Agarilytica rhodophyticola: one gene and its partner. The protein of the gene in region 1 interacts with the protein of each later gene in a pairwise test. Links are inferred from orthologs where the notes say so. Each region holds a gene or a part of one and is shown in the gene's direction. Other genes may lie near its edges. The genes, in order: BVC89_RS17370 and BVC89_RS19385.

Region 1 (15,920 bases):
GCCAAGTAAATCATCATCAAAATACCATTTTAAATTTCTATCACAATGAGTACTCAGCTTAATATCACTTGTTTGTAGTAAAATATGATTGCGGGCTATTTGGTCTTCCAAAACATCAATCACATAGTGTTCATCAACTTGTATAGGTAAAAAAGAATTTTCCATACGATAAATCGTGAGCAACTGTACCAGGTCACTATTAATCCTAGAGGCTTCATAATGCAAGGTGTTAAAATGTTTGGTTTGTTCTGGACTCTCTGTTTGTGTATGAGCAATCACACCTTCTAGTGATGCCAACAACATGCCAATCGAGTTTTTCATATCATGAACGCTAGATGCTAGCACCATAGAAAAATCAATGGGTTTTCTTTCTTCCATCATAATGCTTGACCTCACAGTAGAAAAACTTCTGATATTTTCTTCAGCTTTATAAAACGTTGATATTGACTGTGGGAATTATCAATTATGGATTCAACAGCATTGAGAATAGAATGACATTCTTCTTTTAACGCTTCATCTTCAGGTGTGCTTTTCAATTTGCCAATCACTGCCTGCACGATATTAAGACCAATGCCCACATGTTTAGGAAAAACAGTACGCGCTTTTTCAAAACACGCAATAGCGCGATCAAACTCTCCTTGCGTATACAAAGCAATCCCTTCTTTATTCGCTTCAGCAACCAAACGGCGATTGCTATGACTCGCCGGCTCGCTAAGAAATTGATCAAGCTTTTCCAATGCCTCTTGATCATCTCGATATTTCTCTTGTAACTCTTTTAAAAAACGTTCGACCTGATCTTCGGCATTAATAGATAACAACAGTAGTATCAGCTCAATATCTGCGTCTATACCTTGGATCGTAGCTTCGGCAATCGCATCGTCAATACATGCCTTAGCTTTTGTTATATCGCCCAGGCAAGCACTGACTCGGCCCTCGAGTAAACGACATCTTGACTCTTGTTCAGAACTGAGTGCATATTCTTGACGAGTTAGGCTCAATACCTCAGTTGCATCATCAATAAGCTCCTTAGGAAGCTCGGAATGATTTTGCACCGCATTAGCCACAGTGCGTACAAAGCTTAAGTTATCTTCCACACAACCGTGACACGATAACTTTCCCAATTTAAGTGTATTACGGCGAGCTTCAATGGCTGTTAATGCATCATCGTTATCTTCTGCAACAGCCGCCAAACGTCTTTGTCGCAATATCGACATGGGAGAGACATAAACCGCTTTTTCGATGGTTTCTTGTACGGCTTTTTTCTCCCCTTTTTGCTTGAGGTTTTCCGCTAACAAATCATATGCAGGTAAATACAGAGGGTTTTCTTCCACAATTTGATATAGCCAGTCTCCTGCTGTGTCCAAATCGCCTTTTAATTGTTTTACTCTTGCCAAACCTAAGCGAGCCCAATCGAGAGGTCTTGCCTCTAAGGCATGGATATAAAGTTTTTCAGCTTTTTGTAGTTCTCCCTGTTCGATAAACACTTGGCCAAGTAATTTTTGAGCAGCACTCGCTTGTCGATCTTCACTTATAGATAAATCAATGAGCAGATCAGTGGCCGTTTCCATATTGCCTTCATCTAAAGCTGTATACACTGGCCGAAGTGAATCTTTCTGAGCAAGCAAGCGCTCGATACGTTGCCGTAGTATCATGGCCGTAATAGGCTTCATCAAATAATCGTCTGGCTCACAATCATAGGCAGACATGACAATGTTGCGACTGGCCTCGGCGGAAACCACAATAAAGATACTGGAGCGGGAAAGGTAATTATAATGGCGCAAAGCTTCTAGCACATGCTGGCCATTGCGCCCCTCCCCTAAATCATAATCACACAAGACAACGTCATATTTTTTCTGCTTACACTTTTCGATAACCTGATCGCCATTAGACGCCATTTCAATATCACTGACCCCCAACTCCGTTAGCATAGTATTAACTAAGCTGCGGAAGCTGCCGAAATCGTCTGCCACTAATATTGATAAGTCCTGGTATTTAATTTTGCTCATCAGCTGTTTAAATATTCCTGCAATAAACACTCCCTACTTCGTTCATAGCACACAAAAGTCATCCAGCGTGTTGTACATTTTTTATATGATGCTTTAGAAAGTGTAGTTGATTCTCTTTAGTTTCCCTGTAAAAAAGACTTACAAGCATAATCTGCTACTGTATAAGGCCTCTGCCCAGCACCACTAACAGGTTATAAAAGGCGATAAATTCAAGAAATATTCGTCTATTCGAGGTAGAATAGCGGCACAAAAAAAGGCGCCAGCAATAGAAATAATCATGACAACAGTAAAACCTAATAACGATAACAAGCACGACAAAGAGAATAATAAAGACACAATCTACAGCGAGCCTCTGGGCAAAGTTGCCGACTTTGTGTTCGATAAAAGTGTGGTTAATGTATTCCCCGACATGATTAAACGCTCGGTTCCTGGTTATAGCACCATTGTTCACATGATCGGCCAATTTGCCGAACGCTATAATCAAAGTGGCAGCAAATGCTACGACCTTGGCTGCTCTTTAGGTGCAGCTACTCTGGCTATGCGCCACCGTATCACCGCGGCTGACACACATATTGTCGCCGTCGATAATTCAGCAGATATGGTAGAACGCTGCCGCCAAGTGATCGATGCGGACTCCGCAGAGGTGCCTGTAGAGCTCATCCATGATGATATTCTTAAAGTTGAGATTACCAATGCTTCGGTGTGCGTGCTTAACTTTACCTTGCAGTTTATTCCCCTTAAACAGCGCCAGCAGCTGCTTACCAAAATATACCAAGGCATGCTGCCAGGGGGAATACTCATCATATCGGAGAAGCTCAAGTTTAGTAATAATCACCACAATGAGTTGATGACCGAGTTCCATCATTACTTTAAAAAAACCAATGGCTACAGCGACATGGAAATTGCCCAAAAACGCAATGCTATTGAGAATGTGTTGATACCTGAATCATTTGACGTGCACCGCCAAAGACTAGAGGACATCGGTTTTAAAAATACCGAACTCTGGTTTCAATGTTTTAATTTTTCATCCTTTATTACATTCAAACAATGATCGACTATTCACAACTTATCGATGAGCTGTCACGCACAGCATTGAAACCCTGGGCAGAAGTCTTACCGGCGCAGATCGAACACAATTTATCTCACCAACGCTATGGTGATTTAGCACAATGGCTAGCCGCTTTTGATGCATTACCCTCGCTCTCGCCATCTACTTATACTCTAAAAAGTGAAGTCAGCATCGGTAATGCTGATGACTGCAGTGCGCAACAAAAGGAGATCTTAGAGCAATGCCTGCGCAAGCTTATACCCTGGCGTAAAGGCCCCTTTCAACTATTTGGCATACATATCGACACCGAATGGCGATCTGACTGGAAATGGGAGCGCTTATTACCTCATATTGCGCCATTAAAAAATCGTACGATACTGGATGTTGGTTGTGGTAACGGTTATCACTGTTGGCGCATGCTGGGAGAAGGTGCTAAACGTGTTATCGGGATTGACCCCTCGCCGCGTTTTATCGTGCAGTTTCATATGATCAAAAAATACCTTAACCAACTTGCAGTGGATATCTTGCCTGTCGGAATTCAAGAGTTACCGGATAACTTATCCGCATTTGATACCACTTTTTCTATGGGTGTGCTCTACCATCGCCGCTCCCCTATGGATCACTTGAGGCAATTGCGAAGCACCTTAAGACCTGGCGGCGAGCTAATATTAGAAACGCTCATTATCGAGGGAGAACTGGGACAAAGCTTAGTACCAGAAGGACGCTATGCACAGATGAATAATGTTTGGTTCCTTCCCAGTGCTCCCACTCTTATCTCGTGGTTGCAAAAGTGTGGCTTTGACAACGTACGCTATGTAGGTAGCGACGCCACATCCGTTAATGAGCAGCGAGCAACGGACTGGATGACCTTTCAATCATTGGAAAATTTCCTCGACCAGGACAACCCTCAGCTTACTGTTGAAGGCCACCCGGCGCCATTACGTGGTATCTTTGTTGCCAGAAGAAAAAGCTAGCAAAAAAGTTTGTATACAACGAGTTTCCCTAAAAGAGTACCTATGAGCACACAAGACACACAACTCCAGGTTATTAACGTAGATTTTAGCCAACCTCTACAGCGCCAGCATCTACGGGATATGTTGATGAGCTATTCGGCCGATCCTATGGGTGGCGGCGAAGCCTTGCCTCAAGCTATAGCACAGCAAAGTATCGACCTTATGGCAGAAAAAGATTTTGCCCATGGATTTCTCTGCTACCACCAAGATAGGCCTGTTGGCTTCGCTAATTGCTTTGAGAATATTGCCACCTTTGCAGCCAAATCTGCCATCAATATACATGACTTAGGTGTAATCCCCGAATACCGAGGCAAAGGTGCTGCCCAAGCACTGTTACAAGCCGTCGAAGACTTCGCCCGTCGCCATGACTACTATAAAATTACGCTAGAGGTGTTAGAAGGCAATGAACGGGCAAAGGGCGCTTATACAAAATTTGGCTTTGCAGGCTATCAACTCAATCCAGAATTAGGCTACGCCATGTTCTGGCAAAAACTGCTTTAAAACGCACCACAGCGTTCTACCAATACCATTACTTTCCACCAACATAGACCATTAGTTTAATGATTCAACTTGATCAAATTCACCTTCAATTGGGCAGTAAAGAATTATTTGCCGATGCCAGTTTAACGATATATCCCGGTCAAAAATGGGGCTTAATCGGTCAAAACGGCGCAGGCAAGACCAGCCTATTCAAGCTATTTTTAGGTGAGTTACACGAAGATAAAGGCCGTTATAGTATTCCCAAAAATTGGCTGCTGTCTCATATGGGTCAAGAAGTGGCAGCATCGTCGCAAACAGCCTTAGACTATATCCTCGACGGCGATAAAGAACTGCGGCAGCTAGAGCAAGAAATAGCTCAGTGCGAAGGTGGCGAAAAGCTCGCACACCTGTACGAAAAAATGGAGAGTATCCAAGGTTATAGCGCCACCTCCCGTGCCCAGCAGCTCCTGCATGGTCTTGGTTTTAACAACGGTGATGATGGGCGCAAGGTGACCGATTTTTCAGGTGGCTGGCGCATTCGTCTAAACCTCGCTCAGGCACTGATGTGTCGCTCTGACTTCTTGTTGTTGGATGAGCCCACCAACCACCTAGATTTAGATGCTACCTACTGGCTGGAAAATTGGCTCAATGATTATCGTGGTACCTTACTTATTGTGTCTCATGATCGTGAGTTCTTAGATAACGTGGTGGGCAATATTGTCAGTATTCATAACCGCCAATTAGATACTTACGTAGGCAATTATTCCTCCTACGAAAAACAAAAGGCTGAACGCCTCGCCCAACAAGCGGCCGCTTACAAAAAGCAGCAAGAACGTGTGGCAGAAATTGAAGATTTCGTCCGTCGTTTTCGTGCTAAAGCCACCAAAGCCAAACAGGCACAAAGCCGACTTAAAGAACTGGAGCGCATGGAAATGATTGCGCCGGCACATATTGAGTCCCCTTTTAGCTTTCGCTTTCCGACACCTGAGAAACTGCCGCAATCTTTAATAAACCTCAGCCAAGCGGCTATTGGTTACGGCGCAGATAAAGTCCTTGCAGACAAAATTGAACTAAATATATTGTCCACCTCTCGTATAGGCTTGTTAGGAAGTAACGGTGCCGGAAAATCCACCTTGATGAAAACTCTCGCCGGAGAAAATGCCCTGGTACAAGGAGATTTATCTGAAGGCACACATCTGCGTATCGGTTACTTTGCTCAGCATCAGCTCGAAGCACTTGATCTCGACGCATCTTGCGCCCTGCACTTACAAAGGATTAAACCACAGGAAAGCGAACAAAGTATTCGCAATTTTCTCGGCAGTTTCGGTTTTTCCGGCGATCGCGCTTTTGAAAATATCACCCATTTTTCTGGCGGCGAAAAGGCACGTCTTGCCCTGGCAATTGTTGCCTGGCAAAAGCCCAATTTATTACTGCTCGATGAACCGACCAACCACCTTGACCTAGAAGTGCGACATGCCCTGACCCTCGCGTTGCAAATGTTCGAAGGGGCTATTGTGGTGGTATCACACGATCGTCATCTTCTGAAAAACACCGTCGATACCTTTTTATTGGTGGATAATAATAAAGTACAAACCTTCGATGGCACACTGGACGATTATCACCACTGGTTGCTGAATAAAAACCAAGGTACCGGGAACAATACTGATAACGATAAAAACATCCCAAAAGATTCACCAAACACTGATAAAAGCTCAGATAAAAAAAGTAAACGGCAAGCCGCCGCTGCTGCCAGAGAAAAATTAAAACCGCTCACCAATGCTATCAAAAAACTCGAAAAAGACATCGAAAAATATCAGCAAGCGCTGGATCAAGTCACACAGGAATTAGCCGACCCTAGTCTATATGAAGGCAATAACGAAAAACTACAAACCCTAATTCAACAACAAAAGACACTTCGAGAAACACTGGAAAGTAAAGAAGAAAGCTGGATGGAGAAAACCGAAGAACTTGAAATGTTGAATGCTTAGGGCTTGCCACCTCAAAGCACATTGAGCATTTAAATGGCAGCAAACAATGAATCTCTTTTTATAGGGAAACATTAGAGCTTCTTTATTATGTTAGACATATACAGAAGCTCTGTCTTACCCATAACACACCGTTATCATTAGATTGGGCAAATAAAGTGTGACCTAAGAAGGGTGTTTTTAACATAGAACCTTTAGCAAGGATTCTTACACTAACCAACTAACCAGCACGCATCGCTAAAATAGTGCCTATATCAAGGGTATCTTTAAAACGCGAAAACGATTTATCTTTTCTTTCTACTGCCACCATTGTCATTCTATCGGCAAGTTCATTACCTTCAACACCAACATGACCATTCACATGGAAAATATTAATATCGCTCTTTAGCTCTTGATAAAGGGCAAACATTTCTTTAATAAGGGCTAAGTTTTTAATTTCGCCACCAGATTTTTTCCAGCCTTTTTTTTGCCAGCCAGCCGCCCACTGAGTAATACATTGAATTGAGTACTTGGAGTCACAATAGATCGCAATAGAACGATCTTGCTGAATTTCGCTTTGAGCCATCAATAATGCTTGATGCAGTGCATTTAGTTCAGCAGTATTATTAGTGCCTTTAGGATTGTACAAGCCGTACCATAATTCATCGAGCACATCATTACGATAAACCGCAATACCAGAGCCCGCTTCACCGGGGTTAGGCTCACAGCCGCCATCGGTAAAAACTTTGGTATCCATCGTCATCGCTGCTATTTCATCGCCATTGTAGGTTTTAAGCCCTTTGTTAGCAGAAGATGAGGCAGTAGCGCGCTTATTGGATGTGCCAAGTGCAGCGGAGGAAGGCTTGCCGTTAAAAGCTTGCTCGGCTTCTTCTTTTGTTTTGAAAGATTTGTAGCGCGCACCTGGAAATTGGTCAACATGCTTTTTGCATGTGTTCCAGTCGGTAAAAATGCCTGTTTCTCGACCTTTCCATACTACGTAAAACTTTTTTGCCATAATAATTGCTCTGGTAAACAAATAGCCGAGCATTTTACCTTAACGCACCAGCCCCTGTTAGGGTTAAATTAATGATAACCACGCCTTGCAAATTATTGACCATTAGGTAAAATAAATTTTAAGCGCACTATAAAAATATAATTTATAAGGTCAAATTCGCTTCGTTCGTTTTGCCATGGGGTTAAAGCCATTGTTGTGGGGCACCTTTAATCAATTTCACATTGGCAATTAATTTCACAATAAGAATGATGGGCTGTAGAGCTGATCACGAGGTCATTTCTCGGATTGACAAAGCAAACACCTTTTTGCAATACCTTCAAAAGTATTTCGTTAGCGAGACTCTACTAGCAAACAGCGATTTGACAGGGGAAAAATATACATGAAATTAAAAAAATCCTTAGTGGCCTTTACACCACTGCTTACTCTTACCGGCATACCTGACAGCTTGGCACAGACAGCCAGCAATAATGATTCTCAGGAAAACTTCTTTGAAGAGGTTGTGGTAACCGCGCAGAAGCGCGAACAAAGTATTTATGAAGTTCCGGTTGCGATAAGTGCATTCTCCTCTGATCAGATAGAGAAACAAGGCATTAGCGGTCTCATTGATATAGGTAAATTTGTTCCCAACTTGAATGTAACTGGCTTTGGCGGTGGGCAAGTAACATCGGCCAATCCCTTTATTCGTGGCATCGGTCTACAAGATCACTTGATCACCACTGATCCAGGCGTTGGGGTCTATGTAGATGGTGTCTACCTAGGGCGACAACTGGGACAAAACCTAAGCCTTGCCAGTACTGAGCGAGTAGAAGTATTGCGCGGCCCCCAAGGTACCCTTTATGGCCGTAACTCCATCGGTGGCGCCATTAATATTATCACCCGCAAACCTGGGGATGGGGATGATTTTGCCAAACTATCCCTACAAGCCGGCAGTCGCGGCCGCGCCAATGCCTCGCTCTATGGCAGCTATCAAATCAATGACCAACTGGCAATATCCGCTTCTGGTAGCTTTGAAAGCCGCGACGGAGTGGGCGACTTTGTCAATGTGGATACCAGCACCGAAGTAGGTGAATTTGAAGACCTATCGGGTCGTATCAGCATACTCTGGACACCCAGCGATAGCTTTTCACTACTGTTAAGTGCCGATGCCAATGATGCCGAAAGTGGTCTTGGCCCCTATCGCACTCTGATTGACGAGATTCCCAACGGTGCACCTGCACAGGCAGGTCTATCGAATGCTGATCAGCCTGCTGACCCTTATGATAATGCCACCGGTGAAGCGGATCTTGTGGATAATGAAAACTCCGCTTCTGGAGTCTCAATCACCGCAGACTGGACCATATCTGATACCTTAAATCTGAAAGTTATTGCCAGTGATCGCACATCCGACTATACCACCGGCCTTGACGACGATGGCACCATTACTAACTTCCTCGCCTTTGGCGAAGAAGGTGAAGCGGATCAGTCTTCTTTTGAAGTGCAGTTAAACGGCACCTATGATAAGTGGGACTTTGTGTCTGGGGTCTATTTCTTCGAGGAAGATGGCTTTGCCTTGCAGCCTAATTTCACCTTTAATGGAGGCCCAGGTAGCGAAACTCTGTCACAAGAGACTACCAGCCAGGCGATATACGCCAATATCGGCTACAACGTCTCAGACAAATTGCGACTCGGCGGCGGCATTCGCTTTACTGAGGACGAAAAAGAAGCGGCAGTGGATATCAATTTCGGTCTGATTCAAGCCACCGCAGAAGAAACCTTTACGGAGACCAGTTGGGATTTATCGGCGACTTATGAACTCGATAGTGGCATGTCTACCTATGCCAGTATTTCAAATGGCTTCCAGTCCGGTCAGTTTAATCCGCGCCCATTCTGTTTGTTTGGTTCATTCGACTTCGCTACTGGAGTCCTGGATCCGGTCAACTGCTTCGATCAGGATCTCGATAATATTACCGCACTTAATTATGAAGTAGGAATCAAAGGCCAACTGACCAATAGCCTGCAAATGAGCTTGGCGGTATTTAACACAGAGTATAGTGACCTACCCTATCAGGTAAGCACCACTACTGCGAATGGCTTTAATACAGTCAACATCATTGTCGACCAAACCTCAAGAGGATTGGAGTGGGAAAGCTCCTGGCGTATAGTCAGCGATTTCTTCCTAAATACCTCTCTTGGCTATATCGATGTCGACGTGGATGATGAAAACGCAGTGGCGCCGCTAACACCAGAGATAACCGCCTCGATAAGTCCACAGTATGCCTTCTCCGTTGCTACCGGCGGCACGGTTACCTTACGTGCAGATTACTCCTATCGCGATGATATGTTTGGTGAGCCCAGCGATGACCCTGGCCGTTTAACATCACTCAATAGTCGTGATCTGGTGAATTTTGACGTGAGCTATTTATCACCGGATGAAAGCTGGACGGTGGGGCTTTACGGGCGCAACATCTTCGATGAAAAATATGAAAACGCCCGTTTAAACACCGGGGATTACATACTGGTTATTTTAAATAACGATCGCAGCGAATTTGGCTTACGCTTTACAAAAGAATTTTAAACCAGCACTTACCCTCTTAAACCTTGGGTTTTTGAGGGTAAGAGTATTTTTTTATTTTTTACTGCCAACTAAACATGTTATTTCCGTCCCACTAGTCATGTAGAACTTGTTGTCTCTCATGAGGTAATACGATGAACGAAGATATCATTCGACAAGCACTCAATAGTTTTTCACCCCAGCAACAAGCAGTTATTCAACACCATATTAATGCGCATAATTTTAATGGTGTACTGCCCGCTGATCTGGTAACACAACTTTTGCAGGTACCTGCAAACCTAGCAGAGCTAATGCTGAAATTTCTCCCTCTAGCTCGTCACTATGCCCTGCCTGCAACATCGGAGTTTTATGTGGGCGCGGTTGTCGAAGGTAAAAGCGGCGCATTATATCTCGGTGCCAATTTAGAAATTGCTGGCGACGCCCTTGCAAGTACTATCCATGCTGAGCAGTCCGCGATTAACAACGCATTACTGCATGGCGAAAAAGGCGTGGTTCGTATCGCCATTACCCATCCACCTTGCGGTCACTGCCGACAATTTATTAATGAGATAAAAGATGCAGCAGCAATAGAAATTATTGTTTTAGACAAGCCCACTCTTTCTCTTAGTGATCTATTACCTGAACCTTTTGGGCCAAAAGAGTTAGGCTCTGAAAAGATGTTGTTTTCACACACACAGAACAAACAAGAGACATCAGACGCTTATATTAATCTCCAACATAGTTACGCGCCCCATACTCAATCTCCAGCTATTGTCCGCCTAGAAGTTTTGAGTGAAGAAAATAAAAACACCGAAGTATTCGGCATATATATTGAAAACGCCGCTTATAATCCCAGCCTTTCACCTTTAATTTCTGCCCTGGATAGACTACGTTTTTATGAGCAAGACTTTAAGAAAATTAAAACGGTTGAATTAATAGAAAGGAAGGAAGCAAGAATCAGTCAGCGACAACATATTTTATCCTTACTCAAAACCATCGCTCCCAATGCAGATTTTATATATAAAACGCAACACTAACGTCTGTAAACGCACATTAGAGCAAGCCAGCCAGAACCTATTTCATAGTTTAATTTAGCAATATAAATAGCATACGCTATTTTCTTTAATCACTCCTGGAAATCGAATTGGTAGATAAGGTTCTAGCAAGCTGACGTGAATCGAACTTAATTTTTGTCACGTCTACTAAAAAGCATAAAACACTTAAGTATTACGATTTAATACTATTAATAGTATATAAAATCTTTCACTAAAGAATGACGGAGGCAGACATCGCAATGGGCAATGAAGTTTATGGTAAATATAGCTCCCATATTAATAGACCGATACTAAAGTCTACAAAAAAAGCTAAAAGTAAAATGGCGGCAAAAGCGAGTAGTAAAAAACCACTAATGAATACCAAGCGAAAAGATGCTAAAGAAGCTATTAATGACCACAACATGGATCAGCTTGCCATTGGTATGAAGGGATTAACATTAGATGGCTCAGGTATCCCTAAGCAAATACCAAAAGTTGCGGAGAGAGGAAGAATACCTCACGCGGGCACAGGCAAAGCAACAAAAATATGGAGCCGGAAGTAAAACGCCGGTGAAAACTCTACCAGCTCATACACTCATTTTTTGCATGCTAAGCTCGCGCAAATTCAATTATTGTATTTCCTAGTTTTATAAAATGTCTCTACATAGACTGGGTCTATGACAAAGACAAGTAAAACCCTGCAATTGTTGCACTCATTAAATTTGCCATAAAGCCTGCGCACACTGCACGCAGACCCATTTGTGCAACATCGGATCGTCTATTGGGCGCGATACTGGATAAGCCTCCGATAACAATGGCAATGGAAGAAAAGTTAGCAAAACCGCACAGCGCAAATGTCACTACTACTTTCGAATAATCACTTAAGGCTTCTTTTTGCTCGGCAAAATCGGCAAAGGCAATAAATTCATTAAGCACAAGTTTTTGGCCAATAAGACTACCGGCAACTTGGGTTTCAGACCAAGGCACTCCCAATAAAAATGCCACCGGTTGGAAACAGTAGCCCAAAATCATTTGCATGGATAAATCAGGCATACCAAACAGTGAACCTAACCAAGCAATAATACCATTGAGCATGGCAATTAAAGCCACGAAAGCAATGAGCATGGCGGCGATATTGGCCGCTAGCTTCAAACCCTCACTGGCGCCTGTAGCCGCAGCATCGATAACATTGGCATACTGATCATGTTCCTCTTGTAAAACTGTCTGATCATCATCGAAAGATTCACTTTCAGGCATCATCATTTTTGCCATTAAAAAACCACCGGGAGCGGCCATAAAACAGGCTGCCAATAGATACTTCATCTCTGCACCAAAAGCGACGTAACCGGCGAGTATAGAACCTGCAACCGTGGCCATCCCTCCCACCATAACGGCAAATAACTCCGAGCGGGTCATACCGCTAATAAAAGGCTTTATTACCAGAGGCGCTTCTGTCTGACTAACAAAAATATTAGCCGTAGCCGAGAGAGATTCAGCGCGACTGGTTTGTAAAAGCTTTTGTAAGGCGCCACCGAGCACTCTAACGATAAACCCCATAATACCCAGGTAGTAAAGTACCGATATAAGTGCCGAGAAAAAAATGATAATAGGTAGTACGTGAAAAGCGAAAACAAAACCTATTTTGAATTGCCCAATATCTCCAAACATAAAATTAATACCGGACTGACCATACTTTAATACCCCGGAAACACCATTTGACAGCGACTCAAGCACTGTTTTTCCCGCAGGGACATAAAGAGCAATTGCACCAATAAAAAATTGCAAACCAAATGCAGCTGCGACCGTGCGAATATTGATCGATTTTCGATGACGAGACAATGCAAAAGCGATGGCTAGCAACGTAATCATGCCCACGAGGGTAATAACAGTTGTCATAGCGTAATTTCCTTGGATGTAAAACGTATTATTAAAATTATTGCCTTGAGGCTTGTCTATCTACTTACCTAGACACGGTATATAGATTAATTCGTAGAATTTGTGACTCGACACGCCAAAAGCATACTCTACCAGTTCTAGCATCTTAAATCATTGCTATTTAGAGTCGTCAGCTGAAAGAATTGGAAAGCTTCAACTAGGCTTTCTGAGAGCCTGGAAGAAACTATACAGATGAGGAAGGGAGTCAATTTTGCTTCCCTACAAGTGCGGAAGAATACCTGTAGGGAAGCGTTTAGAAAACCACTAGATCCTAATTACAAGGTGAAGAACCACACATACAGACACTTGTATTACTTTGACTATCTCGGCAATCCGTTGCACGATTACCAAAGATATTTCGACATTGTAAAGTAGTATCACATTGATCGACTGCACCACCGTTGCCGGTACGAACAACATCCAACCAATTCAAATTAAAGTTACCCGCTTGTACTTGCACACGCAAAGTTTTGTTACCGGGGGATAACCGACCTATTGATGTAGATTTTGTTTGCCAGTTTTGCCATCCACCGGTGTCGCCAACAGCAACAGTATCACCGCGAGTTACACCATCAACTTCAATAGAAAACATACCATTACCAGCTTGTGATGCAACACGAGTATCTACTCTATATTCACCAGCCCGAGTCACACTGATGGGGTACTCAAGCCATTCATTACCATCGATCCAACCAATGTTATAACCGCCGTTCGCATCAGTAGTACTTTGTATATCTACATTGTCATTGCGAAATTGACCACCGGCATTACCCGGTGTGGTATCAAAAAAGTTAGCGTAATTTTCAGCTTCTATTTTAGCGGGTACAGAAACGCGACCACCACCATTATTGGCACCGTCGTCGTCTACTAATTTATAAGTATGAACCCAGTCGACATACATAGTATTTATCGCATTGTTATTGAGATCACTGCGCACAGCTAAACCACCAAGATAGTTGGCATCGGCAGTCCAAAGATCCCAAATTAAATTCAAGTTCCTTGTGAAATTTCGCGCAGACACAACTTTACCAGCAGGTTCTCCATTTAAATAAAACTGAATATTCTTTGCGTCTTTCCACCATACGCCTACCACATGGTAATCTTCGTTCCAACGCACACCTTTTAGCGGGTTACTATTAGATAAATTTCTATTATCAAAATTATCGGCATTTCTCTTAGTATCGCCATTTACTACATGAAAATACTGTGAATTCATTTGCCACGGGAAGTCAGGTTGGCAGCCACACGAGGGCTTGGAATTATTTTCGATAACATCAATTTCATCTCTATTGTTAATATCACCGTTGTTCAACCAAAAAGTGTTAAATGCAGAAATATGTGCTGTTCTTATTCTGCTTTCAGTATACATAGGGTATTTAATTTGAGCCTTAGACATGACTCTTGATGTCTGAAACCATCTTTGTGAAGAATTGTTAAGCGTGGCTTTGATCCATAGATTGCCATTGGAAACACCAGAATTTTGCGCAACCATATTAACCGGCACACCATAGTTCCATAAAGGTTTTGTCCATTTAGAATCGTTAAACCCGTTATTAAACTCATCAGAAAGATTATTTTGCTTAACCCATTTTTTACCAGTGGGTGCTGTTGGCTGGGCAATCGCATTGACACTTAATAATGCGATAACAAGTAAATAAAATGGTTTTATCATCGTTATACACTCTTTAACCGTTGTGCGTTTAGATATTTTGAAAACTACGTCATGATTATTTTTATCACTGGAAAACAACGGCTTTTATTTGCTGTACGTTTCATTCATGCAATAAAAATATCAATTAGATCGCTTTAATGTATTTTAGGAGCCGCTCTAATAATTAAATTAATTATGTTTAATTATTAATTTAACGTAACACTTAAGGAAATTTTTTTCTATCGACAAAAAATATCTTTAGCGACACTTTTTTTAAAAATAGAACTGCAGCTTAGATGAAATAACGTATAATAAATATAAAAAATAAATTCGATAGGGGTAGATTCTTTTTACGCTAAGCTAATACATCTAACAGCCCTAACAAAAGCCTAAGAATAAAATTATCAAGGGTGAATACAAAGTAATAAGAGATTTGCGGAAATCGTCGCTATGGAGAGGTATAAAAAGAAGAGTGTTATGAAAGACAGCTGACGAGATACATACAATATCGTTAATATCGACAGCCGTCTTATTGATAAATGCTAAAAATCTAATATATCTACTTCAACACTGTGGCCAGAAAACAAGCTTAAAAAATAGAACCTAAAATCAAAAAATTAGACTGGCGCATGTTCTATTAACGCATCGAGAAATACACGCCTTACACGCTCCGCATCTAATTGCATAGCAGCATGGGTGTTAGGCCTATCATCCCAATGAGACACTAGATATTCATTGCCTTTTCGATCGATCGCAACTTGACCAATAGCTACTCCATCTGTGATAACCCTTGCCGCACCGGAAACCACTTCAAAGGCATCCGGGGCAACCACATAAACCACAGCGCTGGCATCGTGCATTGCACAGGAACGTTCTAGATCCTGCTCTTCAGGCCCTCGACGATTGACATAAAAGTCCACATAAAAACGACTACTGTCCCAAAGGAATTGCCCCGTCTTTTTGGCTTTATCTTTAAGCTCTTTCAAATTGCCATCAGTCAGCATCACTTTATGTGTGACGTCTAAGCCAATTAAAGTTGCTGGCCAATCATGGGAAAGAACAATATCAGCAGCATGAGGATCGTTAATAAAATTAGCTTCAGCAATAGGACTGACATTACCTGGCTCATCAATAGTACCGCCCATAATCACCAGTTGTTTTATCTTACTTGGTAACTGAGGATCAAGCATTACCGCTTTTGCTATATTCGTCAGAGGGCCGATTGCTACAATAGTTATTTCACC
Region 2 (16,328 bases), 500 kb from region 1 along the record:
AGCCAAACTTCGTATTACCTATGTAAAGTCCTTAACCTATAATCAAGCCCATATGGTGTTAGCTTATTATCAAACACCTAGTGCAGAACCGTTGATCTTAGATAATATTAAAAAAGAGATATTACCCGCATCTAAGCGGCCAGATCTCTTTCCTGTATATAGCTTCAATGGAGAAAGTATTTGGTTGGCGCGAGATAGAGGCAAAAAAATTAAAGGTAGCAGTCAGAAAAGTTTACCAAGCTGGAAGAAACTTAATGACAGAATGCTTAATCTCTTTCAATAAGACAAAAAAAAGGCTGTGTTTACAGCCCTTTTTTTACTTTTTAGAAAGTAGGATTTGCTGGCTTGCGATCTTCAACAGCTGTGAGGTCGCGCTTGGTTTCGCCAGTATAAAGTTGACGAGGTCGACCAATACGGTAATCTTCTGTCAGCATCTCATGCCAATGAGCGATCCAGCCCACTGTGCGCCCGGTAGCGAATATCACAGTAAACATATCGGTTGGAATACCAATAGCTTTCATAATGATACCCGAGTAGAAATCTACATTAGGGTAGAGTTTCTTCTTGATGAAGTACTCGTCTTCCAGCGCAATTTCTTCAAGACGTTTTGCAATCGCTAGCAATGGGTCATTTTCAATACCCAAAACGCTCAAGACTTCATCACAGGTTTCTTTCATTACTTTGGCGCGTGGATCAAAGTTTTTGTAAACTCGATGACCGAATCCCATTAAGCGGAAGGGGTCGTCTTTATCCTTGGCGCGCTGAATAAACTTGTCAATATTCTTCACATCGCCGATTTCTTGCAACATCGACAATACAGCCTCGTTAGCACCGCCGTGAGCTGGCCCCCAGAGTGTTGCAATGCCGGATGCGATACAGGCAAAAGGGTTTGCACCTGATGACCCTGCTAAACGAACTGTGGAAGTTGAGGCATTCTGCTCGTGATCGGCGTGCAACAGGAAGATTTTATCCATGGCTCGTGCCAGCACAGGGTTTACTTGGGGATCGTCACAAGGGGTGCCGAACATCATGTGTAAGAAATTTTCAGAATAACCCAACTTATTGTCGGGATACATGAAAGGTTGACCTTGAGAATGCTTGTAACACATTGCAGCAAGAGTCGGCATCTTAGCGATCAAACGATGGGCTGAAATAATACGATGACGCTCGTTAGTGATATCCAATGAGTCATGATAGAAGGCCGATAGCGCTCCAACAATGCCGCACATCATCGCCATCGGATGTGAGTCGTGGTGGAAGCCTCTAAAGAAACGTGCAATGGATTCGTGAACCATCGTATGGTTGCGGATAATGCTAACAAACTCGTCATATTCTTTCTGAGAAGGCAGTTCACCGTGTAAAAGTAAGAAACACGTTTCCAGGTAATCTGATTTTTCAGCAAGGTCTTCGATGGCATAACCCCGATGCAAAAGCATACCTTTACCACCGTCGATATAAGTGATTTTAGATTCGCATGATGCAGTGGATACAAATCCAGGGTCGTAGGTAAAAAAACCTTTGCCTGTAAGGGCTCTAACGTCAATGACATCTGGTCCTGTTGAGCCGGAATACACCGGTAACTCAATAGAATCGTCCAAACCATCGACCGTAAGTTGTGCTTTCTTATCAGCCATTAAGGACTCCTGTATGTGATAGATAAAAGATAATCTGTCGCTGTTAGCACACTCGAAATTGTGCACAAAGCAGCCAAATAATTAATTGTTAAGTCGCGCAACTATATAGTGCTATAAATTTATGTCAATGTGATCAAAGTCCAATTTCCCATGGCATTTTTGTCATACTGGGTCAAGTATCAGTATAGATAAAATTTATTTTTGTGGAGAAAATGGGCGCTTAAAGGCTTTTTCGAAAAGAAATTTAAATCTTCTTGAGTGAGGACTATTCAAGAAATGAATTATAACTATTCAAAAAATGAATTATAACTAGTGAACGTGATAACCGTTTTAAAACGTTGTTTTGTACAAATTATATGCTAATGTTACATAAGTTATTATGAATGTTTGTAATTTGTGTGGCGCATATCTATAATTCTGCGCGATCTTTTTGGGGCGTGTAAGCATAACCTTCCATGGGAAATGCGCTGCGAGATGCTGGCGCTAATAACTAATTAGCTGGTGCTAAAATGTCCAGTCTATGTACTTATATTAAACAGCACAGTATGTACTCGCCAAACCTTAGAAAAATCTTCCTGCCTATCAATCTTATGAATTAAGGTGTTGCAAAACTGTGAACGATAACCGACCTGTAAATCTCGATCTAAAAACAGTTAAATTCCCTATTACCGCGCTTGTCTCCATTACCCACCGAGTTTCAGGTGTGGTTTTGCTTATCGGTATATTAATACTGCTGTGGATGCTCGATATGAGTCTCAGCTCAGAGCAGAGTTTTAACGCTCTTAAAACTGCATTGCAGGCACCACTTTCTAAATTTATTGTGTGGGCTGTTTTAGCCGCTCTTGCGTATCACCTTGTAGCCGGAATACGTCATCTTATTATGGATATGGGCGTTGGTGAAACACTTGAAGGTGGAAAGCGTGGCGCGACCATTGTTGTCGTTGTTGCGATCGTGTTAATTATTCTTGCGGGGTTATGGGTATGGTAACAGCAGTTACGAGTCTGGGGCGAAGCGGCCTCTCAGATTGGCTTATTCAAAGATTTTCGGCAGTAGTACTCGCTGCTTATACAATATTTATTGTGGCATTTATTTTCTCTGTGCCAGAGATGACTTATGAACTTTGGACAGCTTTGTTTGCGCAGTTGTGGATGCGCGCATTTAGTTTGTTGGCGCTATTGTGTGTTGCTGCTCATGGCTGGATAGGTTTGTGGGGAGTATTAACCGATTATGTCACCAGTCGGATGATGGGTGGAAAAGCTTTATTCTTGCGCATGAGCGCTCTAACTATTTACGCAGTCATTACTCTTGCCTACTTGGTTTGGGGTATTGAAGTGCTCTGGGGGTTTTAATCGATGCCAAATATTCGAACCATGTCTTTTGACGCTATTGTTGTTGGCGGTGGCGGTGCGGGGATGCGCGCGGCACTTCAAATGGCTCAATCAGGTTTTAAAACGGCTGTTGTCACTAAAGTTTTTCCTACACGCTCACATACAGTCTCTGCCCAAGGAGGCATTACTTGTGCGATAGCCAGTGCTGACCCTAACGACGATTGGCGTTGGCATATGTACGACACGGTCAAAGGCTCTGATTATATTGGTGATCAGGATGCTATTGAGTATATGTGTTCAGTCGGCCCAGAAGCAGTATTCGAACTGGAACATATGGGCTTACCATTTTCGCGAACTGAGAACGGTCGTATTTATCAGCGTCCATTCGGTGGCCAATCAAAAGACTTTGGTCGCGGCGGTCAGGCAGCGCGAACTTGTGCAGCCGCAGATAGAACGGGTCACGCACTTTTGCACGCTCTTTATCAGGGTAATGTGAAAAACAATACGGTATTCCTTAACGAATGGTTCGCCGTTGATATTATCAAAAACCAAGACGGTGTGGTCTGTGGTGTCATTGCCATTAATATGGAAGATGGCGAAGTTGTTTTTATTAAATCTAAGGCAACAGTTTTTGCTACTGGTGGTGCTGGTCGTATCTACGCTTCTACCACTAACGCTCACATTAATACTGGTGACGGTATTGGGATGTCTTTGCGCGCAGGTTTTCCTGTACAAGATATTGAAATGTGGCAATTCCATCCCACTGGTATTCACGGTGCGGGGGTATTGGTGACAGAAGGGTGTCGCGGTGAAGGTGGCTACCTCATCAATAAAGATGGCGAGCGTTTTATGGAACGTTATGCGCCAAATGCAAAAGACCTTGCTGGCCGTGATGTTGTGGCCCGATCCATGGTGTTGGAGATTCTCGAGGGGCGCGGCTGTGGTGAAAATGGCGATCATGTTTTCTTAAAGCTCGATCACTTGGGTGCTGAAACGCTGAACCAACGTTTACCTGGTATTTTGGAACTATCTCGTACCTTTGCTCATGCTGACCCGGTAAAAGAACCTATTCCTGTAGTGCCTACTTGCCATTATATGATGGGAGGAATTCCAACCAACGTTGATGGGCAGGCACTGACTAATGTCAGCGGAGAAGATAAAGTTATCGAAGGTTTTTATGCCTGTGGTGAAGTTGCCTGTGTATCTGTGCACGGCGCCAATCGTCTCGGGGGTAATTCACTTCTCGATTTGGTTGTGTTTGGTCGCTCGTCGGGTATGTTTATCGAACGTGCTTTGCGTGAAGGTGTCGAATATCGTGACCCTTCTGAAAGTGATATCGAAGCCGGTATGGCACGTCTTAACAAGCTTAATGGCTCGTCACAAGGTGAAAATGCTTCAATGCTTCGTAAGGAGCTACAAAGCATTATGCAAAATCACTTCGGTGTTTTCCGTAAAGGTGAGTTCATGCAAGAAGGCATTAAAAAACTCGCTGATCTTAGAGAGCGCATGGAAAATATTCATTTGTCTGACAAGAGCAGCGCATTTAATACTGCACGTATCGAAGCCTTGGAAGTACAAAACTTATTTGAGGTGGCTGAAGCTACTGCAATTGCTGCCGAAGAAAGAAAAGAATCTCGAGGCGCTCATGCACGTGATGATTTCCAAGAGCGTGATGATGAAAACTGGCTGTGTCACTCCATGTATTACCCTGAAGATAAATCCGTTGGTAAGAGGGACGTGAATTTCACACCTAAGACCGTTGATACCTTCGAACCTAAAATTCGTACTTATTAGTGTGAATTTAACCTAGTATCGCGGAAACTATTTGGATAAAAGATATGTTGAAAGTTGAAATTTATCGCTATAACCCTGAAACAGACAAAAAGCCATACATGAAGAGCTATGACGTTGATACTCAAGGTAGAGACCTCATGGTGCTAGATGTGCTGGAGATGATTAAAGAACAGGATTCTACCATCGTCTATCGACGTTCTTGTCGTGAAGGTGTATGTGGTTCCGATGGGATGAACATTTCAGGCAAGAACGGTTTGGCATGCATCAAGCCTTTGTCTGAGTGCGTCAAAAATAACAAGTTAGTGTTACGTCCACTGCCGGGCCTGCCTGTCATTAGAGATCTAATTGTCGATTTATCTCAGTTTTATGCGCAGTATAGAAAAATAGAACCCTTCTTGCAGAACGATACGCCGACGCCTGCTATTGAACGATTGCAGTCCCCGGAGCAGCGTGAAAAGCTCGATGGTTTGTACGAGTGTATTTTATGCGCGTGTTGTTCCACGAGCTGTCCTTCTTTCTGGTGGAATCCCGATAAATTTATCGGCCCTGCTGGTTTGCTGCAAGCTTATCGCTTTTTAGCTGATAGTCGTGACACTGCTACAGAAGAACGCTTGGCGAATCTAGATGATCCGTTCAGTGTCTTTCGCTGTCATGGTATTCAAAACTGTGTTGACGTTTGCCCTAAAGGCTTAAATCCAACAAAAGCAATAGGGCATATCAGAAGCATGTTATTGCATCGTGGTACTTAAACACGAATTGTTTCTGGTACAGTTGTTAGCCCTTACTCGAGATCAGTTTCAGAGCAATAAGTATTTACTGTAACATCCTCTATTGTTCACAGGTGGCGTTTTTTGCGCCACCCTAAATAATAAATATCCTGCTAATCCTATTCCCCTGATATGATTGTAGGTAAATATAATTTTCAATTTCGGCAATAAATGAAATGTCGAATAGAGACAACAAAACTTAATGTGTTGTCTATTTACGGTGAGTAAAATGCAAGAAAGTTTGATGGAATTGTTATGGAGCACCTCCCACATCTCTGGTGGAAATGCAGTTTATGTAGAAGAGATGTACGAACTTTATTTGAATGATCCTAATTCTGTGTCTCAAGATTGGCGTGACTATTTTGATAAGCTGCCAAGGGTTAATGGCGCAGTTGGCAACGATGTACCACACTCAGAAATTATTGAATATTTTGAATTGCTTGGCCGTAATCGCGCTCGTCCTATGGTGGCTCCGGGTGAGGGTAGTGCCAACGTTGCTCATGAACGCAAGCAAGTGGAAGTGGTGCAATTGACCAATGCTTATCGCTTGAGCGGTCATCAAAAGGCATCCCTCGATCCATTGGGTATTTTAGAAATTAAAGATTCCCCCGATCTTGATCTCGGCTTTCACAATCTCAATACACTGGATTTAGATTCAGTTTTTCAAACGGGTGATTTATCTTTTGGTTATCGTGAAGGCTTGCTGAAAGACATTATTGCAGATCTTGAGAAAACCTACTGCGGCACTGTTGGCGCGGAGGTCATGCATATAACAAATTATGACGAGCGCCGTTGGTTACTGAATCGACTTGAGAGCACGCGTTCGCAACCTCAGTTTGATAAAGAAACGAAAATTAGCTTACTGAAGAGGCTCACTGCTGCTGAAGGCCTTGAGCGTCATCTTGACAGCAAATATCCCGGTACTAAGCGATTCGGTCTAGAAGGGGGTGAAAGTTTAATTCCTCTGCTCGACACTCTCATTCGTAAAGTGGGCGATTACGGCGCTAAAGAAATGGTATTAGGTATGGCTCACCGAGGCCGCTTAAATACTTTAGTGAATATTCTAGGTAAAAACCCCGCTGAATTATTTGAAGAATTTGAAGGTAAGAGGTTGGTGGATACCTCAGGTGATGTTAAGTATCACCAGGGCTTTTCTTCCAATGTGATGACTCCTGGTGGTGAAATGCACTTGGCATTGGCCTTTAATCCCTCTCATTTGGAAATCGTATCTCCTGTAGTTGAAGGTTCGGTGCGCGCTCGTCAAGATCGTCGTCAAGACGATAAAGGAGAAAAAGTCGTCCCAGTTGTGATTCACGGAGATGCCGCGTTTGCTGGTCAAGGAGTGGTGCTAGAAACATTCCAGATGTCACAAACTCGCGCATATAAAACTGGTGGTACCGTTCATATTGTTATCAATAACCAAGTGGGCTTTACCACTAGCAATAAGGAAGATGCTCGTTCTACGGACTATTGTACCGACGTTGCGAAAATGATCGAAACCCCCATTTTCCATGTCAATGGTGATGATCCTGAAGCGGTGGCTTATGTTGCTGCCCTTGCCATTGACTATCGCCATGAGTTCAACAAAGATGTAGTGATTGACTTAGTGTGCTATCGCCGCCGAGGCCACAATGAGACAGATGAGCCATCTGCTACTCAGCCAGCGATGTACAAAGCTATTCGAGCGCACAAAACTACCCGTACTCTCTACGCTGAAAAGCTGGTGGCGGAGAACGTTATAACCAAAGAAGAAGGTGATACGCTAGCCAATGATTACCGAGCAGCCCTAGATCGTGGTGAGCACGTGGCACGTGGCTTGGTGAGTGAGCCAGACAAGTCTTTATTTGTCGATTGGACACCTTACATTGGTCACGATTGGCAAACTCCTTGCGATACCACCTATAACCTAAAAGAGTTACAGGCATTAGCCGAAAATATTACGAATATCCCCGATGGTATCCAAATCCAACGCCAAGTTGCCAAAATATATGATGACCGCCGCAAAATGGCCGGTGGCGCTTTGCCGATTAATTGGGGGATGGCGGAAACTCTTGCCTACGCAACGTTGCTTAAGCAAGGACATCAAATTCGTATTACAGGTCAAGATGTTGGACGTGGTACTTTTTCCCATCGTCACGCGGTTGTTCATAACCAAAAAGATGGTGAGCAATACATTCCTTTAGAGAATGTCGAGCAGGGACAACCTAGTTTTGAAATATATGACTCCTTCTTGTCGGAAGAAGCGGTTCTTGCTTTTGAATATGGTTATGCCACCACTGCACCCAACGGTATGGTGATCTGGGAAGCGCAGTTTGGTGATTTCGCCAATGGCGCACAAGTGGTTATCGATCAATTTATTACCAGCGGTGAGCATAAATGGCAGCGCCTGTGCGGCTTAGTGATGTTGTTGCCTCATGGTTACGAAGGGCAGGGGCCTGAGCATTCTTCCGCTCGACTCGAGCGCTTCATGCAATTGTGTGCAGAACACAATATTCAAGTGTGTATTCCAACGACCCCAGCACAGGTATATCATATGCTCCGGCGTCAGGCTATTCGCCATATGCGCCGTCCATTAGTCGTCATGAGCCCAAAATGGATACTGCGCCATAAGCTGGCAACATCATCGCTAGAAGAATTGGCTAACGGTAAGTTTGAAACGGTACTGACGGACGAAACGGTTGATCCTAAACAAGTTAAACGCGTCATTTTATGTAGCGGAAAAGTTTATTATCACCTATTCGAAGAACGAGAAGCGAAGCAACAGGAAGATATTGCACTGGTTCGTATTGAGCAGCTGTATCCTTTCCCTGAAGAAGCATTGAAATTGGCATTGAAACCTTTTGAACATGTGAAAGATTTTGTCTGGTGCCAAGAAGAGCCCAAAAACCAAGGGGCTTGGTACGCCAGTCAACATAGAATGCGACGTGTTCTCGACCGTATAAATTCAGAGCTCTATTTGCGTTTTGCCGGCAGACCTGCATCTTCTGCACCTGCTGCAGGTTATATGTCGACGCATTTAGACGAACAAAAGAAATTTATTTCAGCGGCGTTGGATACCAGTGTATAGCTGATTCAACAAATTAACCTTAAAGAGCCTTAAGCAAAAAGGACATGACTGGAAATGACCATAGAAATAAAAGCACCAACTTTCCCCGAATCTGTTCAGGACGGTAGTATCGTAACCTGGCATAAGCAGGCTGGCGAAGCGGTTACACGAGATGAACTACTAGTAGATATTGAAACTGATAAAGTGGTATTGGAGGTTGTTGCTCCTGCTGATGGTTCCGTAGCAGAAATTATAAAGAACGAAGGTGATACCGTTCTTAGCAACGAAGTTATTGCGACCTTTCAGGAAGGCGCTGCTTCGGCTGGCTCAGATGTACCAGCAGCGGCGCCAGCGGCCGAGCCTAGCAAAGCAGATGGCGATATTATCGCAGCGCCTGCCGCACGCAAATTGGCACAAGAGAAAAATATCAATTTGGCACAAGTTGTTGGTACAGGTAAAGATGGACGTATCACTAAAGAAGATGTTGCTAACTTTTCTGGTGCTTCTTCTGCGCCGGCAGCTGCAGCACCTGCGCCACAAGCTGCGCCTAAACCTGCTGCCAGTGCTGGTAATAGCAGCGCAGCATCCCTAGATATCCCTGCGGGTGAGCGTGTTGAAAAACGTGTGCCCATGACACGTATGCGTGCTCGTATTGCCGAGCGTTTACTTGATGTAACCGCCAATACAGCCATGTTGACTACATTCAACGAAGTTAATATGGCGCCTGTAATGGCACTGCGTAAGCAATATAAAGACAAATTCGAGAAGGTTCACAATGGCACTCGCCTTGGCTTTATGGGCTTTTTTGTGAAAGCTGCGGTGGAAGCTCTGCGCAGAATACCAGAAGTTAACGCTTCTATTGACGGTAACGACATTGTTTATCACGGCTATCAAGATATAGGTGTTGCAGTCTCCACTGATAAAGGTTTGGTTGTGCCAGTGTTACGCAATGCTGAACACATGAGCCTAGCCGATGTAGAAAATGGTATCCGCAGTTATGGCTTGCGCGCCCGTGATGGCAAACTTGGCATCGAAGAGATGACAGGTGGTACTTTTACTATCACCAACGGCGGCGTATTTGGATCACTTATGTCGACACCAATCCTTAATCCTCCTCAATCAGCCATCTTAGGTATGCATAAGATCCAAGAGAGACCAATGGCGGTTAACGGAGAAGTGAAAATATTGCCAATGATGTATTTGGCTCTGTCATACGATCACCGCATTATCGATGGTAAGCAGGCAGTTCAATTCCTGGTTGCGATTAAAGATATGATCGAAGATCCCGCGAGAATATTGCTGGAAATATAGCGTAACTGCACACTTTTAGTGTGCATTAAAATAATTCAGTACGACGACACAGATACTCGCTGGGCAACTGTTACTGCTTAACTATTTGACTATTTTGAATAACTTTTTGGGGATTTCCTATGTCCGACAAATTTGACGTTATCGTTATCGGCTCTGGGCCTGCCGGTTATGTGGCAGCGATCCGTTGCGCTCAACTAGGCTTGAAGACAGCCTGTGTTGAAAAATGGAAGAACAAAGAGGGCAAAGGAGTTAATGGAGGTACATGTCTTAATGTTGGCTGTATTCCTTCTAAAGCACTACTCGATACCTCACATAAATATCATGAAGCAAAAGCCGACTTCTCTATTCACGGTATTGCTACAGGCGATGTCAACATTGATGTCCCATCTATGATTAAACGCAAAGACGATGTGGTAAAGCAATTGACCGGTGGTGTTGCTGGTCTTTTTAAAACCAATAAAGTCACATCTCTTTATGGCTCTGGTAAGTTACTGGCGGGCAAAAAAGTTCAGGTTACCGACTTCGAAGGTAAAGTGACAGAGTACGAAGCGGAGAATGTCATTCTGGCCTCCGGTTCCATACCTGTGGCGATCCCAGTTGCCCCAGTAGACAACGACGTTATTGTTGATTCAACCGGTGCATTGGAGTTCACTGAAATTCCAGGGCGCTTGGGTGTTATCGGTGCAGGTGTTATCGGTCTTGAATTAGGCAGTGTATGGAACCGTCTCGGTTCAAATGTAGTATTGCTTGAAGCCATGGACACTTTCTTGTCGATAATGGATCAGCAAATTGCCAAAGAGTCGCAAAAACTGTTCAAGAAACAAGGCCTAGATATTCGCCTTGGTTGCCGTGTTACCGGCACAGAAGTGGTGGAAAAAGCGGGCAAGAAAGAAGTGGTAGTGACTTATGCCGACAAAGATGGCAACGAGTCGAAAGAAGTTTTCGATAAACTGATTGTGTGTGTTGGCCGACGTCCATTTACTGATGATCTGCTAGCGGAAGATAGCGGTGTTAAACTCGATGAGCGCGGCTCTATCTACGTTAACGATCTTTGCTCTACTAGTGCCCCTGGTGTCTACGCTGTTGGTGATGTGGTGCGCGGGCCAATGCTTGCTCACAAAGGCTCTGAAGAGGGAGTTATGGTTGCAGAGCGTATTGCCGGTGAGAAGACAGTGATGAATTATGACATTATTCCTAATGTTATCTACACACACCCAGAAATTGCAGCAGTAGGTCGAACAGAAGAGCAGCTGAAGGCTGATGGCGAACCCTACAACATTGGTGTTTTCCCATTTCTTGCCAGTGGCCGCGCTTTAGCTGCTAACGAAAAAGACGGTATGGTAAAAATGATTGCCCATGCTGAGACAGATCGGATACTTGGTTGTCACATTGTTGGACCAAGTGCCGCTGATCTTGTGCAACAAGTGGCCATTGCAATGGAGTTTGGTTCAAGTGCAGAAGATATTGGTATGACAGTCTTCGGTCATCCCACTTTGTCAGAAGCCGTGCATGAAGCTGCATTGGCTGTTGCGGGGCATGCGATCCATATCCCCAACCGCAAAAAACGCAAGTAAATGCCAGCCACTATGCAGTAGGAAAATTGGCTATTATTAAATGCAGTCCCTTTTTAATAATGGTGAATTGGCCATTGAGCTAGCAGGAACAACCAAAAGTAAGTGCGTAATTGTTCGAGTAATCGAATAAAGCGGCTCCGAAGCCTAGGTTTCGGAGCCGCGTGTACATAATAAGGTCGGTGTCATTTAAATAACCCAGAACTCTTATCTGAATTTTTAAGTGACACTACTAATTTTTTCTCTTTACGGTAAATACCTATGAATTTACACGAATACCAAGGCAAGCAATTATTTAGAGAATATGGCTTGCCAGTTTCAACAGGCATTGCAGCGGAAACTCCCGCAGAAGCAGCGGCAGCGGCAGATATTATCGGTGGTGATCGCTGGGTAGTAAAAGCTCAAGTACACGCAGGCGGTCGTGGTAAAGCTGGCGGTGTGAAATTGGTTTCTTCTAAAGGCGAAATAGAAGAGTTTTCCAAACAGTGGCTTGGTAAGAATTTAGTTACCTATCAAACAGATGAAAATGGCCAGCCGGTTAGCCGTATTCTCGTTGAGTCTTGCACAGATATCGCACAAGAACTCTATCTCGGTGCCGTTGTTGATCGCTCAACTCGCCGCATTGTTTTTATGGCTTCTACTGAAGGTGGCGTTGAAATTGAAAAAGTGGCCGAGGAAACGCCAGAAAAAATTCTTAAGGCTGAAATTGATCCTTTGTGTGGTGCTCAGCCATACCAAGGGCGTGACCTCGCTTTCCAATTGGGGCTCGAAGGTAAACAAGTTAAGCAATTTACTCAAATCTTCTTAGGCTTGGCAAAAATGTTTCAAGAGAAAGATTTGGCGCTTTTGGAAATTAATCCACTGGTCATCACCGATCAAGGTGACTTGCACTGTCTTGATGCAAAATTAAATATCGATGGCAATGCGTTGTACCGCCAGCCTGCATTGAAAGAAATGCATGATCCTTCGCAAGAAGATGAGCGTGAAGCTCACGCTGCCAATTGGGAGCTCAACTATGTTGCGCTTGATGGCAACATCGGCTGCATGGTGAACGGCGCTGGTTTGGCAATGGGCACTATGGACATTGTGAAATTGCACGGTGGCCAACCTGCTAACTTCCTAGACGTTGGTGGTGGTGCGACTAAAGAGCGCGTTGTGGAAGCGTTTAAAATTATCCTATCAGACGAGAATGTATCGGCAGTATTAATTAATATTTTTGGTGGCATTGTTCGTTGTGACTTGATCGCCGAAGGTGTTATTGGCGCTGTTGAGGAAGTGGGAGTTAAAGTGCCTGTTGTGGTTCGACTTGAAGGTAACAACGCTGAATTAGGTGCGAAAGTACTCGCAGATAGTGGTCTTAATATTATTGCTGCAGAGAGTTTGACTGATGCAGCTCAACAAGTTGTAAAAGCAGCGGGGAATTAATCATGAGTGTATTGATCAATAAGGATACCAAGGTTCTCTGCCAGGGTTTCACGGGATCGCAAGGTACTTTTCATTCAGAGCAAGCCATTGAATATGGCACTAAAATGGTCGGTGGTGTTACCCCAGGTAAAGGTGGACAAAAGCACCTGAATTTACCTGTATTTAATACCATGCGTGAAGCTGTTGCCGAGACTGGCGCCGATGCTTCTGTTATCTATGTACCTGCACCATTTTGTAAAGACTCTATCCTAGAAGCGGCCCACAGCGGCGTTAAATTGGTTGTCTGCATTACAGAAGGCATCCCGACTCTAGATATGCTCGATGCTAAAGTGAAGTGTGATGAGCTCGGTGTGCGTCTTATCGGACCAAACTGCCCAGGCGTCATAACTCCAGGTGAATGTAAAATTGGTATTATGCCAGGCCACATTCATAAGCCAGGTAAAGTGGGGATTGTCTCACGTTCCGGTACTTTGACTTATGAAGCAGTGAAACAAACGACAGATTATGGCTTTGGGCAATCAACCTGTGTTGGTATTGGGGGTGATCCTATTCCTGGCTCTAACTTCATTGATATATTGGAAATGTTCCAAAATGACGATCAAACTGAAGCAATCGTTATGATTGGTGAAATTGGCGGTACAGCGGAAGAAGAGGCGGCAGCCTTTATCAAGGCCAATGTTTCTAAGCCAGTAGTTTCTTATATCGCAGGTGTTACTGCTCCAGCAGGCAAGAGAATGGGGCATGCGGGCGCAATTATCTCTGGTGGTAAAGGCACTGCTGATGAAAAGTTTGCGGCCTTGGAAGACGCTGGTGTAAAAACTGTAAGAAGTCTTGCTGATATTGGTAATGGTTTGAAAGATATCACTGGGTGGTAAATTTTTGCCATTAAATCGAGACAAAAAAGCGACCTTTGTGTCGCTTTTTTTGTACTTACATTGTCAAATAGTAGCGAGAATGAATTATTTTTCGTTCTCGACTGTTCCGAGATACATGAGTCCAGAAATCATCAACATAAAAAACGCGATATCGAGTCCAGTCATTGTTTATTTCCCCTTTTGTGTAAGCCGTTAAGTTGATAAACATTATAGGCTTCGTGCTTTGGGTTTTTGAGTCGCAATGGTCTGTGTCTCTTGTAGGAAATTAACCACTATTACAGTAGTCTAAATCTGGCAAAAATCATCTTGCCGATACATTATTAATAAGAGAGTGTTTTGCAAAGCTTACTAGAATATTCGGATCACCCAGCGCTATTAGTAATGGCAATCATTGTGATTGCTTGGATATGGGAAGATGCGGCTTTGATATATGGTGCGTTATTAGCTGCCGAAGGCGAGTTGAATGTTGCGTTATCTGTGGTGGCTATTTTTATCGGCATTTGTTCAGGCGACCTCGCGCTGTATTACCTCGGTCGTGCAGCACACCGATGGCGAAGAGTGCGAGGGTGGATTTTATTAAACCCTAGAAGTCGTGCTCTAAGTCGTCAATTCCGACTTAGCACTATGACGAATATTTTTATTATCCGTTTCATTCCTGGCCTTAGAACAATTGGTTTTACTCTCTGTGGTTTATGGAGAATTTCACTATATCGCTTTCTCTGGGCGATGAGTTTTGCCGGTATTATTTGGATTGGCACTATATTCACGCTAGTTTATTTTCTTGGCACAAGTGCATGGCTTGAGGACAGTGACTGGAAGTGGGCACTTATGGGAATCGCTGTTGTCTTGCTTGTGGCAAATAATGTTTTAGCCCGTCGATCTATGAACAAGCCGAAAAAAAAGCGAGTTTCAGTATGAGCAATTACGTCAATAGCCATAGTGTTGAAACACAAGTAGAGCGACCCAATCAATCAGTACAAACAAAAAAGCTATTTATGCAAGATATTGAAAATCAAGACCCAGAAAATCGAGGGCTGCCAAAACTTGAACTAGGCTCCAAGCCTGTTTCTTTTTTTGAATTTTGGCCAGCCTGGTTTTTTTATATTCCTATTGTTATTTATTGGATATTGCTTTCATTGCGATACCGTAATTTTGGTTTGCCTATGGTGGTAAATCCGCATATTGATTTAGGTGGAATGGTGGGTGAATCGAAACTTGCCATTCTTGAGAGTGCGGGAGAATTTGCGCAAACTTTTGTTTTGCCTTGTGTTATTAGTGAATATGTTGTTGATGACGCGTTATACAAAAGTGATGAATCATTGCTGGCACATGTAGAAAATGAACTCACTAAAGCTGAAGCTAAAGATATTACTTTACCATTAGTTGTAAAGCCTGAATTAGGATGTCGTGGTGCCGGCGTGCGCCTTATCCACAACAAAATGCAGCTCGTAGAATATCTCCGATTATTCCCTAAAGGAAGACGTTATATTTTGCAAAAGCTTGCACCTTATTCAGCAGAGGCTGGCGTTTTTTATGAACGTATGCCGGGCGAAGCGAAAGGCCGAGTGACTTCAATAACGCTCAAGTACAGACCCTACGTGATTGGCGATGGAGTCAGTACTCTGAAAACTCTAATACTGAAAGATTCTCGTGCTTCAATCCTACGCGATGTATATTTCGAAAGAAATGTCGAACGATTATATTCAGTACCTAAGCCAGGAGAGTGTGTGCCTCTGGCATTTGCTGGAAGTCATAGTCGCGGTAGCGTTTTTCGTAATGGTAACGAATTTATTAGCACTGAGCTGAGCGAAAAAATAGACGAAGTGATGCAAGACTTTCCCGATTTCCATTACGGTCGGTTAGACGTGAAGTTTAACAATATACATTTGTTAAAAGAAGGAAAAGAGTTTGTCATCATTGAGATCAATGGTGTGAGCAGTGAGAAAACCCATATTTGGGATAGCCGCACATCACTGTATAGCGCTTTTGCTACACTATTCGAACAGTACACAACGTTATTTAAGATGGGGTATGAGATGCACAAACGAGGTCATCGTGTTCCATCTGCTATAACTTTAGTTAAAACTTGGTTACGTGAACTTAAACAGAGTAACGAGTATCCAAGTACTGATTAAAATTGAATTTACAGGAAAATACTATGAAGCTTAAATATTTTTGGAACACGTTAATAGGCTTAACGGCACTTCTTTTAGCGAGCCTTAGCTCAGCCGAAATATACACAGGTTTTTTCAGTGAGAAAGCGGTTGGGGGCTACGATACAGTGGCGTACTTTACTGATGGTAAGCCTAAAAAAGGTAAAAAGAAGTATAAAGTCGAATATATGGAAGCCACATGGTATTTCAGTTCAGCAAAAAATAAAGAACTATTTGAAGCTGATCCTGAAAAATATGCGCCTCAATATGGTGGTCACTGTGCTTGGGCTGTTGGTGCAAACAGTGCCAAAGCGCCAGGGAATCCCAAGTTTTGGAAAATAGTGGATGACAAGCTCTATCTCAACTATAACGGCGACGTTCAACAAAAGTGGTTTAAAGACATCCCTGGTTTCATCAAAAGTG

What was found.
Region 2: the proteins of BVC89_RS17370 (region 1) and BVC89_RS19385 interact in binary tests that used the Escherichia coli proteins (3 or more experiments, as listed by UniProt). The link is inferred for Agarilytica rhodophyticola from one-to-one orthologs.

What each region holds. Positions count from the first base shown.
Region 1 is NZ_CP020038.1:4,135,501-4,151,420, forward strand. The notes cover bases 4,103-7,081. They hold BVC89_RS17370 (ATP-binding cassette domain-containing protein), read left to right. Parts: upstream 4,103-4,627; coding sequence 4,628-6,535; downstream 6,536-7,081. Other genes in these bases: BVC89_RS17365 (GNAT family N-acetyltransferase), read left to right, coding at 4,103-4,568; BVC89_RS17375 (ribonuclease H1 domain-containing protein), read right to left, coding at 6,753-7,081. Outside these bases: BVC89_RS17345 (sensor histidine kinase), read right to left, coding at 1-381; BVC89_RS17350 (response regulator), read right to left, coding at 393-2,006; carboxy-S-adenosyl-L-methionine synthase CmoA, read left to right, coding at 2,284-3,057; tRNA 5-methoxyuridine(34)/uridine 5-oxyacetic acid(34) synthase CmoB, read left to right, coding at 3,054-4,028; more of BVC89_RS17365, read left to right, coding at 4,071-4,102; more of BVC89_RS17375, read right to left, coding at 7,082-7,526; BVC89_RS17380 (TonB-dependent receptor), read left to right, coding at 7,906-10,080; cdd (cytidine deaminase), read left to right, coding at 10,212-11,093; BVC89_RS17390 (hypothetical protein), read left to right, coding at 11,351-11,653; BVC89_RS17395 (NupC/NupG family nucleoside CNT transporter), read right to left, coding at 11,766-12,986; BVC89_RS17400 (carbohydrate-binding protein), read right to left, coding at 13,297-14,697; BVC89_RS17405 (nucleoside hydrolase), read right to left, coding at 15,294-15,920. UniProt on the Escherichia coli protein: Genetic data indicate it may be involved in ribosome assembly or function.
Region 2 is NZ_CP020038.1:4,635,252-4,651,579, reverse strand. Bases 5,405-8,791 are described here. They hold BVC89_RS19385 (2-oxoglutarate dehydrogenase E1 component), read left to right. Parts: upstream 5,405-5,753; coding sequence 5,754-8,591; downstream 8,592-8,791. Other genes in these bases: odhB (2-oxoglutarate dehydrogenase complex dihydrolipoyllysine-residue succinyltransferase), read left to right, coding at 8,646-8,791; BVC89_RS19390 (succinate dehydrogenase iron-sulfur subunit), read left to right, coding at 5,405-5,506. Also shown: BVC89_RS19415 (transglutaminase-like cysteine peptidase), read left to right, coding at 1-283; gltA (citrate synthase), read right to left, coding at 324-1,634; sdhC (succinate dehydrogenase, cytochrome b556 subunit), read left to right, coding at 2,248-2,622; sdhD (succinate dehydrogenase, hydrophobic membrane anchor protein), read left to right, coding at 2,616-2,984; sdhA (succinate dehydrogenase flavoprotein subunit), read left to right, coding at 2,988-4,757; more of BVC89_RS19390, read left to right, coding at 4,802-5,404; more of odhB, read left to right, coding at 8,792-9,881; lpdA (dihydrolipoyl dehydrogenase), read left to right, coding at 10,001-11,455; sucC (ADP-forming succinate--CoA ligase subunit beta), read left to right, coding at 11,714-12,877; sucD (succinate--CoA ligase subunit alpha), read left to right, coding at 12,880-13,752; BVC89_RS19360 (DedA family protein), read left to right, coding at 14,089-14,670; BVC89_RS19355 (ATP-grasp domain-containing protein), read left to right, coding at 14,667-15,887; BVC89_RS19350 (YHS domain-containing (seleno)protein), read left to right, coding at 15,911-16,328. UniProt on the Escherichia coli protein: E1 component of the 2-oxoglutarate dehydrogenase (OGDH) complex which catalyzes the decarboxylation of 2-oxoglutarate, the first step in the conversion of 2-oxoglutarate to succinyl-CoA and CO(2).